4 regions of the Streptomyces sp. NPDC040589 genome follow, and region 3 is predicted to be linked to each of the others. Evidence: riboswitches for the same ligand, from Rfam matches in the RefSeq annotation. Region 3 holds a riboswitch; each other region holds the start of a gene.
What was found. Region 3 has a riboswitch for cobalamin ahead of ACZ58V_RS07800 (energy-coupling factor ABC transporter permease). Riboswitches for the same ligand answer to the same signal wherever they lie in the genome.
Positions count from the first base shown of each region.

Region 1: it holds a riboswitch for cobalamin, as region 3 does, so the genes downstream of both, ACZ58V_RS18255 (ABC transporter substrate-binding protein) here and ACZ58V_RS07800 (energy-coupling factor ABC transporter permease) in region 3, are expected to answer to the same signal.
Region 2: it holds a riboswitch for cobalamin, as region 3 does, so the genes downstream of both, ACZ58V_RS12245 ((2Fe-2S) ferredoxin domain-containing protein) here and ACZ58V_RS07800 (energy-coupling factor ABC transporter permease) in region 3, are expected to answer to the same signal.
Region 4: it holds a riboswitch for cobalamin, as region 3 does, so the genes downstream of both, ACZ58V_RS16825 (prenyltransferase/squalene oxidase repeat-containing protein) here and ACZ58V_RS07800 (energy-coupling factor ABC transporter permease) in region 3, are expected to answer to the same signal.

Region 1 is NZ_JBVIWP010000004.1:76,342-79,602, forward strand. It holds gene ACZ58V_RS18245 (4-hydroxybenzoate 3-monooxygenase) at 1-1,007, opposite strand, end outside; gene ACZ58V_RS18250 (CoA-binding protein) at 1,044-1,451, opposite strand; cobalamin riboswitch at 1,533-1,721, shown strand; gene ACZ58V_RS18255 (ABC transporter substrate-binding protein) at 1,849-2,808, shown strand; gene ACZ58V_RS18260 (FecCD family ABC transporter permease) at 2,805-3,261, shown strand, end outside.
Region 2 is NZ_JBVIWP010000002.1:1,166,442-1,169,702, reverse strand. It holds gene ACZ58V_RS12250 (IucA/IucC family protein) at 1-919, shown strand, start outside; cobalamin riboswitch at 1,063-1,186, shown strand; gene ACZ58V_RS12245 ((2Fe-2S) ferredoxin domain-containing protein) at 1,233-1,604, shown strand; gene ACZ58V_RS12240 (universal stress protein) at 1,619-2,038, opposite strand; gene ACZ58V_RS12235 (APC family permease) at 2,040-3,261, opposite strand, start outside.
Region 3 is NZ_JBVIWP010000002.1:174,488-177,748, reverse strand. It holds gene cbiQ (cobalt ECF transporter T component CbiQ) at 1-124, opposite strand, end outside; gene ACZ58V_RS07805 (energy-coupling factor ABC transporter substrate-binding protein) at 128-472, opposite strand; gene ACZ58V_RS07800 (energy-coupling factor ABC transporter permease) at 469-1,170, opposite strand; cobalamin riboswitch at 1,201-1,385, opposite strand; gene ACZ58V_RS07795 (serine/threonine-protein kinase) at 1,464-2,891, opposite strand; gene ACZ58V_RS07790 (MDR family MFS transporter) at 3,153-3,261, opposite strand, start outside.
Region 4 is NZ_JBVIWP010000003.1:957,541-960,801, reverse strand. It holds gene ACZ58V_RS16830 (phosphotransferase) at 1-644, opposite strand, end outside; cobalamin riboswitch at 680-820, shown strand; gene ACZ58V_RS16825 (prenyltransferase/squalene oxidase repeat-containing protein) at 933-2,141, shown strand; gene ACZ58V_RS16820 (SCO2322 family protein) at 2,138-2,776, shown strand; gene ACZ58V_RS16815 (energy-coupling factor transporter transmembrane component T) at 2,763-3,261, shown strand, end outside.

The DNA of each region.
Region 1 (3,261 bases), on a different contig from region 3:
TCACCCGTGGTCAGGCGGGCCACCAGGGCGTCGCCGAGCAGGAAGGCGTCGTGCAGGGCGAGGTTCATGCCCTTGGCCGCGATGGGGGCGACCAGATGCGCCGCGTCGCCCGCGAGGTGGAGCCGGCCGTGCACCATCGGCTCGACCACGTAGTCGTGCATGTCCAGCACGCGCTTCTCGATCAGCCGCCCCTCGACGAGCGGCGGCACACCGGCCGCCCCGAGGCGCTGTTGGAGCTCCGCCCAGACCCGTTCGTGCGGCCAGTTCTCCGGGTCGTCGCCCGGCGGGCACTGGAGGTAGTAGCGGGTCACCTCCGGGCTGCGGGGCATCTGGCCCGCGAAGCCGTTCTCGTGACAGCCGAACAGCACGCAGTCGGCCGACGGCGGGGCCTCGGCGAGCAGCGCCAGCCAGCCGACGCCGTAGTCGTGCCGCGCGACCCGGACCCGCTCCGGCGGCAGCGAGGCCCGCGTCACTCCGCGCGCCCCGTCGCAGCCGGCCACGAAGTCGCAGTGCACGACCCGCTGTTCACTCGTCTGCGGGCAGGTGTACGACACGGACGGCCGGTCGGTGTCGATGTCGTGCACCTCGACGTCCCGGACCCCGAAGCTGATCTCCCCGCCGCGCACGTCGGCGTACTCGCGCACCAGGTCCGTCACCAGCAGCGGCTGCGGGTAGACGAAGTGATGACTGCCCGTCATCTCGCCGTAGTGGAACCGGTACCGCTCCCCGTCGAAGCGGAACTCGCACGCGCTGTGCAGCTCGGCGCGGTCCAGCAGGTTCCGGGCGAGGCCCCGCTTCTCCAGGCCCCGTACGGCCCACTCCTCGATGATCCCGGCCCTGGGCCGCTGTTCGACGAACTCCCGGGTCTCGGTCTCCAGCACCAGGCAGTCCACGGAGGCGGCCCGCAGGATGTTGCCGATCGTCAGCCCGGCGGGACCCGCGCCCACGACGACGACCGGGAAACGTCGGGGGGAACCTGAGTCCGCGGGCGGGGAGGCGGGGGTCATGCGCTCATTATGGAGCGGGCGCGTCGGCTGTGACCGTCACCCCACCCGCGGGATCTCGATCGCCGGGCAGCGGTCCATCACCATCTCCAGGCCCGCGGCCCGGGTGCGGTCGTACGCCGCCTCGTCGACGACGCCGAGCTGGAACCACACCGCCCCCGCGCCCTTGGCGACCGCCTCGTCCGCGACCGCTCCGGCGAGGTCGCTGTTCACGAACACGTCCACGACGTCCACGTCGAAGGGGATGTCCGCCAGGCTCGCGTACCCCTGCTCGCCGTGCACGGTCTCCGCCTTGGGGTGCACGGGCACGACGCGCTTGCCGTACCGCTGGAGCACGGCGGCGACGCCGTACGCCGCGCGCTGCCGGTTCGACGACAGGCCCACCACGGCCCAGGTGTCGCCGAGCTCGGTGAGGATCCTGCGGAGCGTTGCGTCGTCGCCGTACACCGGCGGCCTCCTCGGGAGTCGCGGAAGAGCTGCTGTCCGGGCAACGACGCAGAGTGCGCGGTGATTCCCCGACGCCCACCGTGATAGCTTGCCGAGGCCAGTCGAACCCATGTACGTGGGTCAGGGAATCCGGTGCGAATCCGGAACTGACGCGCAGCGGTGAGGGGGACGGGCGGGGCCGCGGCCACTGTACGGCTGGATGCCGTACGGGAAGGCGCCCCGCACCGGGTGAACCCGAGTCCGAAGACCTGCTGGCGGCCCCCGCGGCCGGCCGGCGGTGGGGGAGCACCGTACGACCGGGCTCCGCGATCGGGCCCTCGACGTCTGAGGACTGGTTTCCTTGCCCCTCGCCCGACCCGCCCGTGCCGCCGTCCTGCTCGCGGCCTGCTCCCTGATCATGACCGGCTGCGGAGGCTCGAAGACCCCCACGGTCAAGGCGTCCGCCACCCTCGACAACTGCGGCCGGAAGGTCCGGGTCGACAAGGCGCCCCGGCACGCCGTCTCCCTCAACCAGGGCACCACCGAGATCCTGCTCTCCCTCGGTCTCGCCGACCGAATAGCCGGCACGGCCACCTGGACCGACCCCGTGATGAAGGGGCTGGAGAAGGCCAACGCGAAGGTGCCGCGCATCGCCGAGAACAACCCCTCCTTCGAACGGGTCCTGGACTCCGACCCCGATTTCGTCGCCGCGTCCTTCGTCTCCACCCTCGGCAAGGGCGGGGTCGCCACCCGCGACCAGTTCGAGAAGCTCGGCGTGCCCACGTACGTCTCCCCGTCCGACTGCGCCGGCAAGGACAACTCGGGCGGCGGCGACGGCAAGCGCGACAAGGCGCTGGGCATCGACGCCGTCTACGGCGAGGTGCGGGACCTCGCGACCGTGTTCGGAGTGAAGGATCGCGGCGACAAGCTCGTGGCCTCCCTCCAGCAGCGGATGAAGAAGGCCACGCGGGGCGTCGACGCCTCCGACGTCTCCCTTCTGTACTGGTTCGCCAACTCCGAGTCGCCCTACCTGGCCGGCTGCTGCGGAGCGCCCGGCATCATGACCCGCGCCCTCGGCGCGAAGAACGTCTTCGACGACACCCACGAGGAATGGCCGCAGGTCAACTGGGAGACCGTCGCCGACCGCAACCCCGACGTCCTCGTCATCGGCGATCTGACCCGCGACTCGGAGACCGCCGAGTCGGCGAAGCGGAAGATCGCCTTCCTGGAGTCCAACCCGGTCACCAAGAACATGGACGCCGTCAAGCACAAGCGGTACGTGCTGCTCAGCGGGCAGGCCATGAACCCGACCATCCGCACCGTCGAGGGCGTGGAGAAGGTCGCGGCCGGACTGCGTGAGTTCGGGCTCGTGAAGTGACCGTACGCGGACCGGCGCTCGCCTTCGGGGGCGCCTTGCTGCTGGTGGTCTCCGTGGCCCTGGCGATCACCATCGGACCGGCCGATATCAGGGTCGGGGACGTGTGGTCCGTCGTCGCGTCCCACCTGGGGCTCGGCAGCTCCGACCTGACGCCGATCCGGGACGGGATCGTCTGGCAGCTGCGGCTGCCGCGCACCCTGCTCGCGGCCGTGTGCGGGGCGGGACTCGCCGTGTGCGGGGCGGTGATGCAGTCGCTGCTGCGCAATCCGCTCGCCGATCCGTTCGTGCTCGGGGTGTCCTCGGGCGCCTCCACCGGCGCGGTCGTCATCGTCGTGCTGGGCGTGGGCGGCGGTGCCGTCTCGGTGTCCGCGGGCGCGTTCCTCGGCGCCCTGGTCTCCTTCGCGCTGGTCCTGCTGCTCAGTCACACCCTCGGCGACACCACCGACCGGGTCG
Region 2 (3,261 bases), 990 kb from region 3:
CCGGTTGCTCCCGGCCCACCCCTGGCAACTGGACCTGGCGGGCGCGGAGCTCGCCGCCGCCTTCGCGGACGGGAGGCTGGTCCGGCTCGGCACGACCGCCTTCGACACCTGGCCCACCGCCGCGATCCGCACGCTCTACGCACCCGGGCACGACCTCTTCCTGAAGTTCAGCCTGGACGTGCGCATCACCAACGACATCCGCAGGCTGTGGCGCCACGACCTGCTCGCCCTACGCAGGACCGACGCGGCCGTGTGCGCCGCCTTCGACGACTTCGGCACGCTCGACGGCCCCCCGGCCTGGCTCGGCGACCGCGGGTACCGCACCGCCGACTTCGCCTTCGAGGCCCTGGCCGTCCTCGTCCGCGACGGCTTCGCCGGCCACCTGGTGCCCGGCGCGACCCCGCTGCTCGCCGCCGGACTCGTCGAGGGCTTCGACGGCAGCCCGCTCGACCGCGCCGCCGACCCCGAGGCGTGGTGGGCGGCGTATCTGGCGCAGGTGGTGCCCCCGGCCCTGGAGGCCTTCGCCCGGCACGGCGTCGTCATCGAGGCTCATCTGCAGAACACGCTGGTCGCCGTGGACGCCGACGGCCTGCCCGTGCAGGCGCTGTACCGGGACGCCGAGGGCGTGAAACTGCTGCCGGACGTCTCCCGGGAGGCCGGCTGGGAGCGGCTGGTGTACTGCCTGGTCGTCAACCACCTCACCGAGATCGCGGGCGCCCTCGCCGAACGCCACCCCGGCCTCGACCCCTGGCCCGCCGCCCGCCGCGAACTCGCCCGCCACGACCTGCCCGAGATCCCCGCCCTGCTCACCTCGCCCACCCTCCCCGCCAAGACGAACCTCCTGCTGCGCTGGACGGGCGCGGACGGCGCCGACGCCCGCTATCTGCCGCTGCCCAACCCGCTCAGGGAGGGAACGTGACCTGGGGAGCGCCCGTGCGCGGATGTACCCCTGCACTACCGCCGCGACCGTGCGGGCCGGGAACCGTACGGGCAGTGACCGGACGCCGGCGCCGTCGACGCGAGCCGCACGCTCACGAGACGGACTGAACCCGCGTACCGGCCGCATGGAATGATGGCCGGCGACATGGCGACGGCGGAACGAGGAAGCCGGTGTGAATCCGGCGCGGTCCCGCCACTGTGACCGGCATCGGCCCGGGAGCCAGGAGACTCACGCGGTCGCCTCCTCGACGAACCACCGGGGCGGATCTCCCCGGAGAGAGGAAGGGTGCGGCATGTCCGCAACCCCGGCCGGAGGGGTTCCGTGCCGCGTCGTCGTGTGCCGGGACTGCTGCTGCGGCACCGGCAAGGTGACCGGCGTCGACCACGCGGCCCAGACCGAGCGGCTGCGCGAGGCGGCGCCCGTGCGGGTCTCCGAGTGCCTCGACGTCTGCGACCAGGCCAACGTCATCGTCGTACAGCCGTCCGCCGCGGGCCGGGCCGCCGGGGCCCGGCCGGTGTGGTTCGGTCTGGTCAACGACCCGGCCGCGACCGAGGACATCGTCTCCTGGGTCCGCGAGGGCGGCCCCGGCGTCGCCCCCCTGCCCGACATCCTCGACCTGTACGCCTTCAGCCCGCTCGCGAAACGGCGCGCGGGCAGTTCCTGACCAGGGGCGGGGCCTCAGGACTCCTCGGCCGGCACGCACAGAACGGGGACGTTCGACAGGTGCAGCAGTTTGTGGGGGGTCGAGCCCAGCAGGGCCCCGCGCACCGGGCTCTCGCCCCAGGTGCCCACCACGATCACCCGGCCGTCATGGCGTGCCGCCGCGTCGATCAGCGCCTGCGCGGGCCGCTGGTCGATGACCTCGACGGCGCTGGGCACGCCCGCCTCGTCGGCGGCATGGACCGCGTGAGCGAGCGCGGTGTTCCCGGCCTCGCGCACGGCCGCGTGGTGGGCCGCGTACTCGTCGCCCGTGACGCCCGGAGCGGCGGCGCCGTAGACGATCACCAGCGGTTCGCCGTACGCCGCCGCCACCTCGATCGCGACCCGCAGCGCGCGCAGGGCGCCCGGGGACTCGTCGTAGCCGAGGACCACCGACATCTCAGGACTCCTTGCCGTGCTTGCCGGGGACGAGGTCGGGGTCGACCACGCTGGGGTGTTCCGACCAGAAGACGGGGGCCATCAGCCGCCACACGACCATGAGGATCACGCCCGTGATGATGATGCCGATCCCGATGACCAGCGGGGGACCGAGCCCGAACCACGAGACGCCGCTGTAGGAGTTGGCGGGGTCGGACATGTCCGCCACGGATTCCACCAGCAGCCAGGCCAGCAATCCGGCACCGATCAGGGGGCCGAGCCCGATCAGGAAGAAGTTGCGGGCACTGCGGGTCAGCTGGCGGCGGTAGTAGACCGCACAGGCGACACCCGTGAGCGCGTAGTAGAACGCGATCAGCAGGGACAGCGCGGTCAGCGAGTCGAACAGGGCGTTCTCGCTGAGTTGGTAGAGGACGAGATACCAGACGATGGCGATGCCGGCGACCCACCAGGTGCTCACGTCGGGGGTGCGGAACCGGGGGTTGATACGGCCGAAGTGCGCGGGCAGCGCGTGCCGGCGGGCCATCGACAGGCCCGTGCGCGACGCCGGGATGATCGTCGTCTGCGTGGACGCGAGCGCGGACGTCGAGACCGCCAGCAGCACGACCCAGTCCCAGCCGCCCATCGCCTCTTCGGCGAGCAGCGCGAAGATGAACTCCTCCTCCGCCGCGTTCTCGGCCAGATAGGCCGTTCCGGCGTACCCCACGACCGCGAACGCGACCGCGAGGTAGGTCACCAGGAGCAGCACCGTCGACCACACGGCCGCCTTGCCCGGGGCGGTGGCGGAGTCCTCGGTCTCCTCGGTGAGGTTGACCGCCGACTCCCACCCCCAGTAGATGAACACGCCCAGCAGCAGGGCGGCGGTCAGGGACGCCCCGCCCGCTCCGAAGGGATCGAGCCAGCTGAACTTCGGTTCGATGGAGTCGAGGGTGCCGGTGTCGGCGTAGACGCGGTAGAGCGCCACCACGGCGAAGACCAGCAGACAGGCGACCTGCGCCAGGATGAGGACGTTCTGCACCTTGGCCGACACGTCGATGCCGATCACGCAGACGGCCGTCATCACCAGGACGAGCAGCACGGTCAGCACCTGGCGGACGACGTCGTTGTCCGCCCAGCTGTCCAGGCCGACGGCGAGCAGGAAGAAGGTCACGGCGACATCCGCCAGCGACCCGACGACCAGGACACCTGTCATGGCGATGGCCCAGCCGCCGAGCCAGCCCGCCCAC
Region 3 (3,261 bases):
CCGCGCCCGGCCAGGGCGGCAGCGAGATGGCCAGCACGGTGAGTCCCAGACCGAGCACGGCCTTGTCCACGGGATGGCGGCGGCGCCAGCGACTGCTGTGCGCCGCCGCGTCGATCGGCAGCACGGCTCAGGCCCTTTCGGCCGTGGACTCCTCGGCATCGCGCTCCCGCGCCTGCCGCTCACCCTGCCGCCGGCCCCGGCGCAGACCGAAGTAGTAGGCGAGGACACCGGCGCCGAGCGCGGCCTGGAGGGAGAACAGGGCCGACTCGATCTCACCGGACGGCGGTTCGTACAGCGGCGAGAACCAGGGCTTGTAGTCCGGCTCGATCTCGGTGATCGCCGTCTCCGCCTCACCGTCGGCGCCCGTGAACGGCTCCTCCTTGTGGTCGCCGAGGCCGAGCGCGAGCGGCAGTACGGCGAGCGCTACCACCGCGAGCAGCAGCAGGAGGTTGATCTTCGTGTTCTTCTTCATCGGGCCGCCGCCTCGGTCTCGGTCACGGACTGCTTCTTGGCGAGGAGTACGCCCAGCCGGGTCAGTTCGCCCTTGCTGGACTGCACCAGCAGCCGCATCACGAGCACCGTCAGCAGCCCCTCGCTGACCGCGAGCGGGATCTGGGTGACGGCGAAGATGGTGCCGAACTTTCCGAGCGCGCCCACGAATCCGCTGCCCGGGTCGGGGAAGGCGAGCGCCAGCTGCACGCTGGTGACGCAGTACGTGGACAGGTCGGCGAAGAACGCCCCGAAGAAGACCGCGACCATCAGCGGCACGTCGTACCGCCGCAGCAGTTTGTACACGGCGTATCCGGCCCAGGGCCCGACGATCGCCATGGAGAACACGTTGGCGCCGAGCGTGGTCAGACCGCCGTGTGCGAGCAGCAGCGCCTGGAAGAGCAGGGTGATGGTGCCCAGCACCGCCATGATGGGTGGCCGGAAGAGGATGGCTCCCAGGCCCGTTCCGGTGGGGTGGGAGCAACTGCCGGTGACCGACGGCAGTTTCAGAGCGGACAGGACGAACGTGAAGGCACCGGAGGCACCGAGGAGCAGGGTGCTCTCTGGGTGCTCGCGCACTTCACGGGTGAGCGACCGGACCCCGTGGACGACGAACGGCGCCGACGCGACGCCCCAGGCGACCGCGTGTGCCGGCGGCAGAAATCCCTCGGCTATGTGCATGGCTCAGCAGACCCTCTCCAGCACCTCGTGGATGGTTGACGCGCCTTGGCCGGTCTCCTGGCTTACGGGTACCACCGCCCGTACTCCGCCTTCCCGGGTCACAAGGACCCAGTGGCTGCCCGTGAGGGCCGGAGCCGGACTTCCCGATTCACAGTGGCGAGGGCCGCACCGGCATCACACCGGCTTTCCCGTTCACCAAGGCGTGGTGACAGTAATGCCGAGATAAGGACGATGACAAGCCACCCGAGGGGGCGCGCGAGGGGGCGACCGCTCGCACACCGGCGCAGGGCCGCTCAGTCGTCGCCCCCGTCGTCATCGTCGTCGCCGTTCTCCCAGGTCTGACGGGGCTTCTCCTGCTGGGGTTTGTCCGCCATTCGCGGCGGGTCGGCCGTCTCCTGCGCCGGAGTCGTGGGGCTGGGCGTCTCTTCGACGGGGGTCGGGGGAGGAGGCGCGGTGGTGGACGGGGTGATATCGGCCACTGTGCCGACGGCCGGAGCAGTGGCGTCCGGAGCCGTGTCCGCCCCCGGAGCGGAGGAAAGGGGCGAGGCGGAGCCGGCGGACGGCGTGGCGGCGGGGCTGCTCGCGGAGGGGGACGCGTCGGGTTCCGTGCCCTGCGTCGCGGTGTCGTCGGGCGAGAACCACAGCATGCCGGCGAGCATCGCGGCGGCGAAGAGCGCCGCCGCGGCGACCGTCGCCGCCGCTCTGCGCCGGTTGTCGTTGCCGCCCCGGGGTGCGGCGCGACGCGAACGACCGGCCTGGGGCGTGCGGCCGGTGCGCAGACCCGGGGCGCCGGGCAGCGCGTACGTGGCCGGGTCGCGGGTCTCGGTGGCCGGATACGGCCTCGGCGTGGCGGACGTCACCGGGGGCGCGGCCTCCGGCAGCGGCTCGGGCAGTCCTCGCCAGGCACCGCCGGCGAACCACTCGGCGGTCCGCTGGGCGGTGGGCCGGTCCTCGGGCTGCTTGGCGAGCAGGCCGAGCAGGTAGTTCTCGAAGGCCGGCGGGAGTCCGGCGACACCGAGCTCGCGGGGCGGTACGGGTGCGGAATCGAGGTGCTGGTGGAGGAGCGCGACGGCGGTGTCGGCCTGGAACGGCGGCCGTCCGCTGAGGAGTTGGTAGAGCAGACACCCCAGGGAGTACATGTCGGAGGCGGGACCGGCGGGCTGGCCCAGGGCGCGTTCGGGCGCGAGGTAGAGGCCGGTACCGACGATCTGGCCGGTGGCGGTGAGCGCGGCGCCGGGATCGTCGAGGAAGCGGGCGATGCCGAAGTCGCCGATCTTCAGGGTGCCGTGGGCGTCCAGCAGGAGGTTGGCGGGTTTGACGTCACGGTGGACGATGCCCTGCGCGTGTGCGGCGGCGAGCCCGGCGGCGGCCTGCGCGGCGAGATCGGCCACCCGCTCGGCGGGAAGCGCGCCGGAGACGGCCAGCACCCCGGCGAGGCTGTCTCCTTCGACCAGTTCCATCACCAGGTACAGCCGGTTGTCGTACTCGCCGAAGTCCAGGACACCGACCAGATTGGGGTGGTTGAGACGCCCGGCGGTCTGGGCCTCCAGACGGAACCGTGAGGCCGCCGTGACGTCGGTGTCCTGGGGCAGCAGCAGCTTGACGGCCACCGCTCTGGCGAGCGTCTCGTCGTACGCGCGCCAGACCTCTCCCATTCCACCGCGCCCGATCTCAACATCCAGCCGGTAGCGGCCCGCTAGCAGCACTCGTCCTCGTCTCATGCGTGGGGGAAGGTACGTCGCCGCATGCCGAACTCCCCGTTTTGACGCGGGGGTTGGTGGGGAACATCGCAGCCGACCCAGGATACTGGCGCCGCGTGGCCAATGATCTCCGCAGCGGGGGAGAGGGACGGTACGGTCCCGGAAATCCGGGAGCGGAGGAGTCGCCCGGCTGGGTGACGGTGCGGTGCGCGCGGTTGCCGGGGGTGTCCTTCGCGCGCCTCGGGGCGCCGGGGTCGTCTTCTGGTGCCCGGGTGTGCCGGATCAGGCCGTCTCGTCCGCCCCCTCTGCCCGCTCCTCCCGGCGCGGCAGCAGAGCCACCGTCAGGGCCGGTACGGCCGCGAGGACCAGCCAGGGCACGGCGGCCGGGAGG
Region 4 (3,261 bases), on a different contig from region 3:
TCGGCCGCGTCCAGCAGTTCAACCTCTCCACGCGTCATGGTCGGACTTGCGGCCCGGCGGCGCAGGGCCTCCGTCAGGGCGGGCCGGGTGAGCGGGGACGGGTCGGCGAGGAAGGCGGCCAGCATGGCGCGGGCGGGGGTGGCGAGCGAGTCGTCGGAGACGGCGGCCTGGGCGAGGATCACCGCCGTGGCGGCCCGGTCCAGGCCCGGGTCGCCCTCCTCCGTGTTGGACCAGTCGATGACGCGAGGCCCCTCGGGCGTGAGCATCACGTTCTCCGGGTGGAGGTCCAGATGGAGGACGCGGACCGCCGGGTCGGCCGAGCGCAGGGCGGGAAGGGCGTGGAGGTCGCGCAGCAGCCGGGCCAGGATCGAGCCGGCCTCCGTGACGTCCAGCGTGCCCGCCAGGCAGGCCTGGAGCATGGTCGGGCCGGAGAGCCGTTCCATCACCAGGTCGGTGCGCGAGCCGGTCGGGCAGACCCGGGGCACCGGATAGCCGTGGGCCCGCACATGCTCCATCACCGCGCCCTCGGCAGCGGCGTCACCCCCGCCCTCCCGTTCCCGCCGCAGCACCCACCCCTCGTCGATCTCGTACACATCGGCGCGGCGGCCCGAGCCGAGGAGTCTTCCCGGTGGTGTGGTCGGCATGGGGCGAAGCTACCCGGCAAGCACAGCACCCTCAGCCCGTTTTCCTACGTGCGGGTACAGTGAGCGGGTCGTCATCACACCGTACAGGGAGAAGCCGGTGCAATTCCGGCGCTGACCCGCAACCGTGAACCGCCCTGCCAGGCGGGAGCCGGATCGCCCCGTACGGATCGTGACCGGCTCACGTGCCCGGCACCTGCCGGTGCACGGCACCGTCGAGGTATACGGAGCCGAGCCGCCGGGGTGTCCCGTGCTGCCCGGCTCCCTCACAGGGAGAGGCACCCGCCGATCATGAACGTCCGCCGCAGCGCAGCGGTCCTGGCCGCCGTCACCGTGATCGGCGCCGCCACGCCGGCCGCCGCCGCTCCGTCCCCTTCGCCGTCCCAGGCGTTCCCCTCCGCCCTGTACGGAGACAAGGACCCCAGGTTCGACGGCGTCTGGCGCCAGTCGCTCGCCCTGCTGGCCCAGGACACGGTGGGTGAGAAGCCGGCCGCCAAGTCCGTGGAGTGGCTGGTCCGGCAGCAGTGCGAGGACGGCGGGTTCGCCGCGTACCGCCCGGACCCCGCCGCCGCGTGCGACGCCAAGACCATGCTCGACACCAACGCCACGTCCGCCGCCGTCCAGGCCCTCTCCGCGCTCGGCGGACAGGACGCCGTCGCCGACAAGGCCGTCGGCTGGCTGAAGTCCGTCCAGAACGAGGACGGCGGCTGGGGCTACGCGCCCGGCGGCGCCAGCGACACCAACTCGACGTCCGTCGTCATCGGCGCGCTGACCGCCGCGGGCGAGAAGCCGGACCAGGTCGACAAGGGCGGAAAGTCGCCCTACGACGCCCTGCTGAAGCTCGCCCTCCCCTGCGGCGGGGACGACGACGGCGCCTTCGCGTTCCAGCCCGACAAGAAGGGCGAGCTGACCGCCAACGCGGACGCCACGGCGGCCGGTGTCCTCGGCGCCCTGGGCAAGGGCATGGTGGTGGAGGCAGGCAAGAAGTCCGACGCCACGTGCGCGAACCCCTCCACGCCACAGCAGGCCGCCGGCAACGGAGCCGCGTACCTCACGCAGACCCTCGCCGAGGACGACAACCACCTCACGTCCGCCCTCGCCGGCTCGGACCCCCAGCCCGACCACGGCAACACCGCCGACGCGGTCGTGGCACTCGCCGCGCAGGGCGAGACCGCGCAGGCCGAGAAGTCCGTGCGGTGGCTGGAGAAGAACTCCGCCGGCTGGGCCGGGCAGGGCGGCCCCGCCGCCTACGCCCAGCTGATCTTCGCCGCGCACGCGACGGGCGCGAACCCGCGTGACTTCGGCGGCACGGACCTGGTGAAGCAGCTCAACGCGACGGGCCCGGCCCCGCAGGCCCCCGAACAGCCCTCGGCGACCGACGAGAAGGACGACTCGGAGTCGGGCTTCTTCGGCGTCTGGTGGTACGTCGGGGTCTGCCTCGTCGCCGGCATAGGCATCGGCTTCCTCTTCACCGGCCGCAGGAAGAGGCAGCAGTCGTGATCCGCCGGGCCGTTCTCCTCCTCCTGGCCTCGCTCCTGCTGATCGCGGGCGCGGGCCAGGCCCAGGCCGCCGGCTACCGGTACTGGTCGTTCTGGGACCGCGAAGGCGACCGCTGGGTCTACGCCACCCAGGGCCCGTCCATGGCCCGCCCCTCGGACGGCGACGTCCAGGGCTTCCGCTTCGCGGTGAGCGAGGACTCCTCCGAGGCGGCCCGGCCGCGCGGCACAGCCGACTTCGGCACCATCTGCGCGAAGACCCCCGCGCGGGACGGCGAGAAGCGCGTGGCGCTCGTCATCGACCCCGGCACGAAGGCGGACGCCCCCCAGGGCGAGACCCCGCCCCCCGCCCGGACGGCCTGCGCCCGGGTCTCCCCCGACGCGACCACGGCTCAGGCCCTCGCGACGGTCGCCAAGCCCCTGCGCTACGACACGAACGCCCTGCTGTGCGCGATCGCGGGGTATCCGGAGAAGGGCTGCGGAGAGCAGGTGTCCGGCTCCCGGAAGTCGTCATCGGCGGCGAAGAAGGACACGTCCGACGACAACGGCCCGTCCCTGGGCCTGCTGGCGGGCATCGCCGTGGTGACGGCACTGGGGGCGGCGGCGATCTGGCAGGTACGGCGGCGTGACCAGGCTTAGCAGCGCGGACCGGCTCAGCGACGCGCCCTCCCACCCCCCGCGCCGGCCCCGGGCCCCTCTGCACCCCGGCGCCTGGTGGCTCTGGTCCCTCTCCCTCGGCACCGCGGCCACCCGCACCACCAACCCCCTGCTCCTCTGCCTCCTCATCGCGGTCTCCGCCTACGTCGTGGCGACCTGCCGCCCCCCGACCCCCTGGTCCCGTTCCTACGGCGCCTTCGTCAAACTCGCCCTCGCCGTCCTGGTCATCCGGCTTCTCTTCGCGATCGTCCTGGGCTCCCCCATCCCCGGCACGCACACCCTCGTCACCCTCCCCGAGGTGCCCCTCCCCGACTGGGCGCAGGGCATCCGCCTCGGCGGCGAGGTCACGGCCGAGGCCCTCACCTTCGCGTTGTACGACGGCCTGAGACTGGCCACCCTGCTCATCTGCGTCGGCGCCGCGAACGCCCTCGCCAACCCCTCCCGCCTCCTCAAGTCCCTCCCGGGCG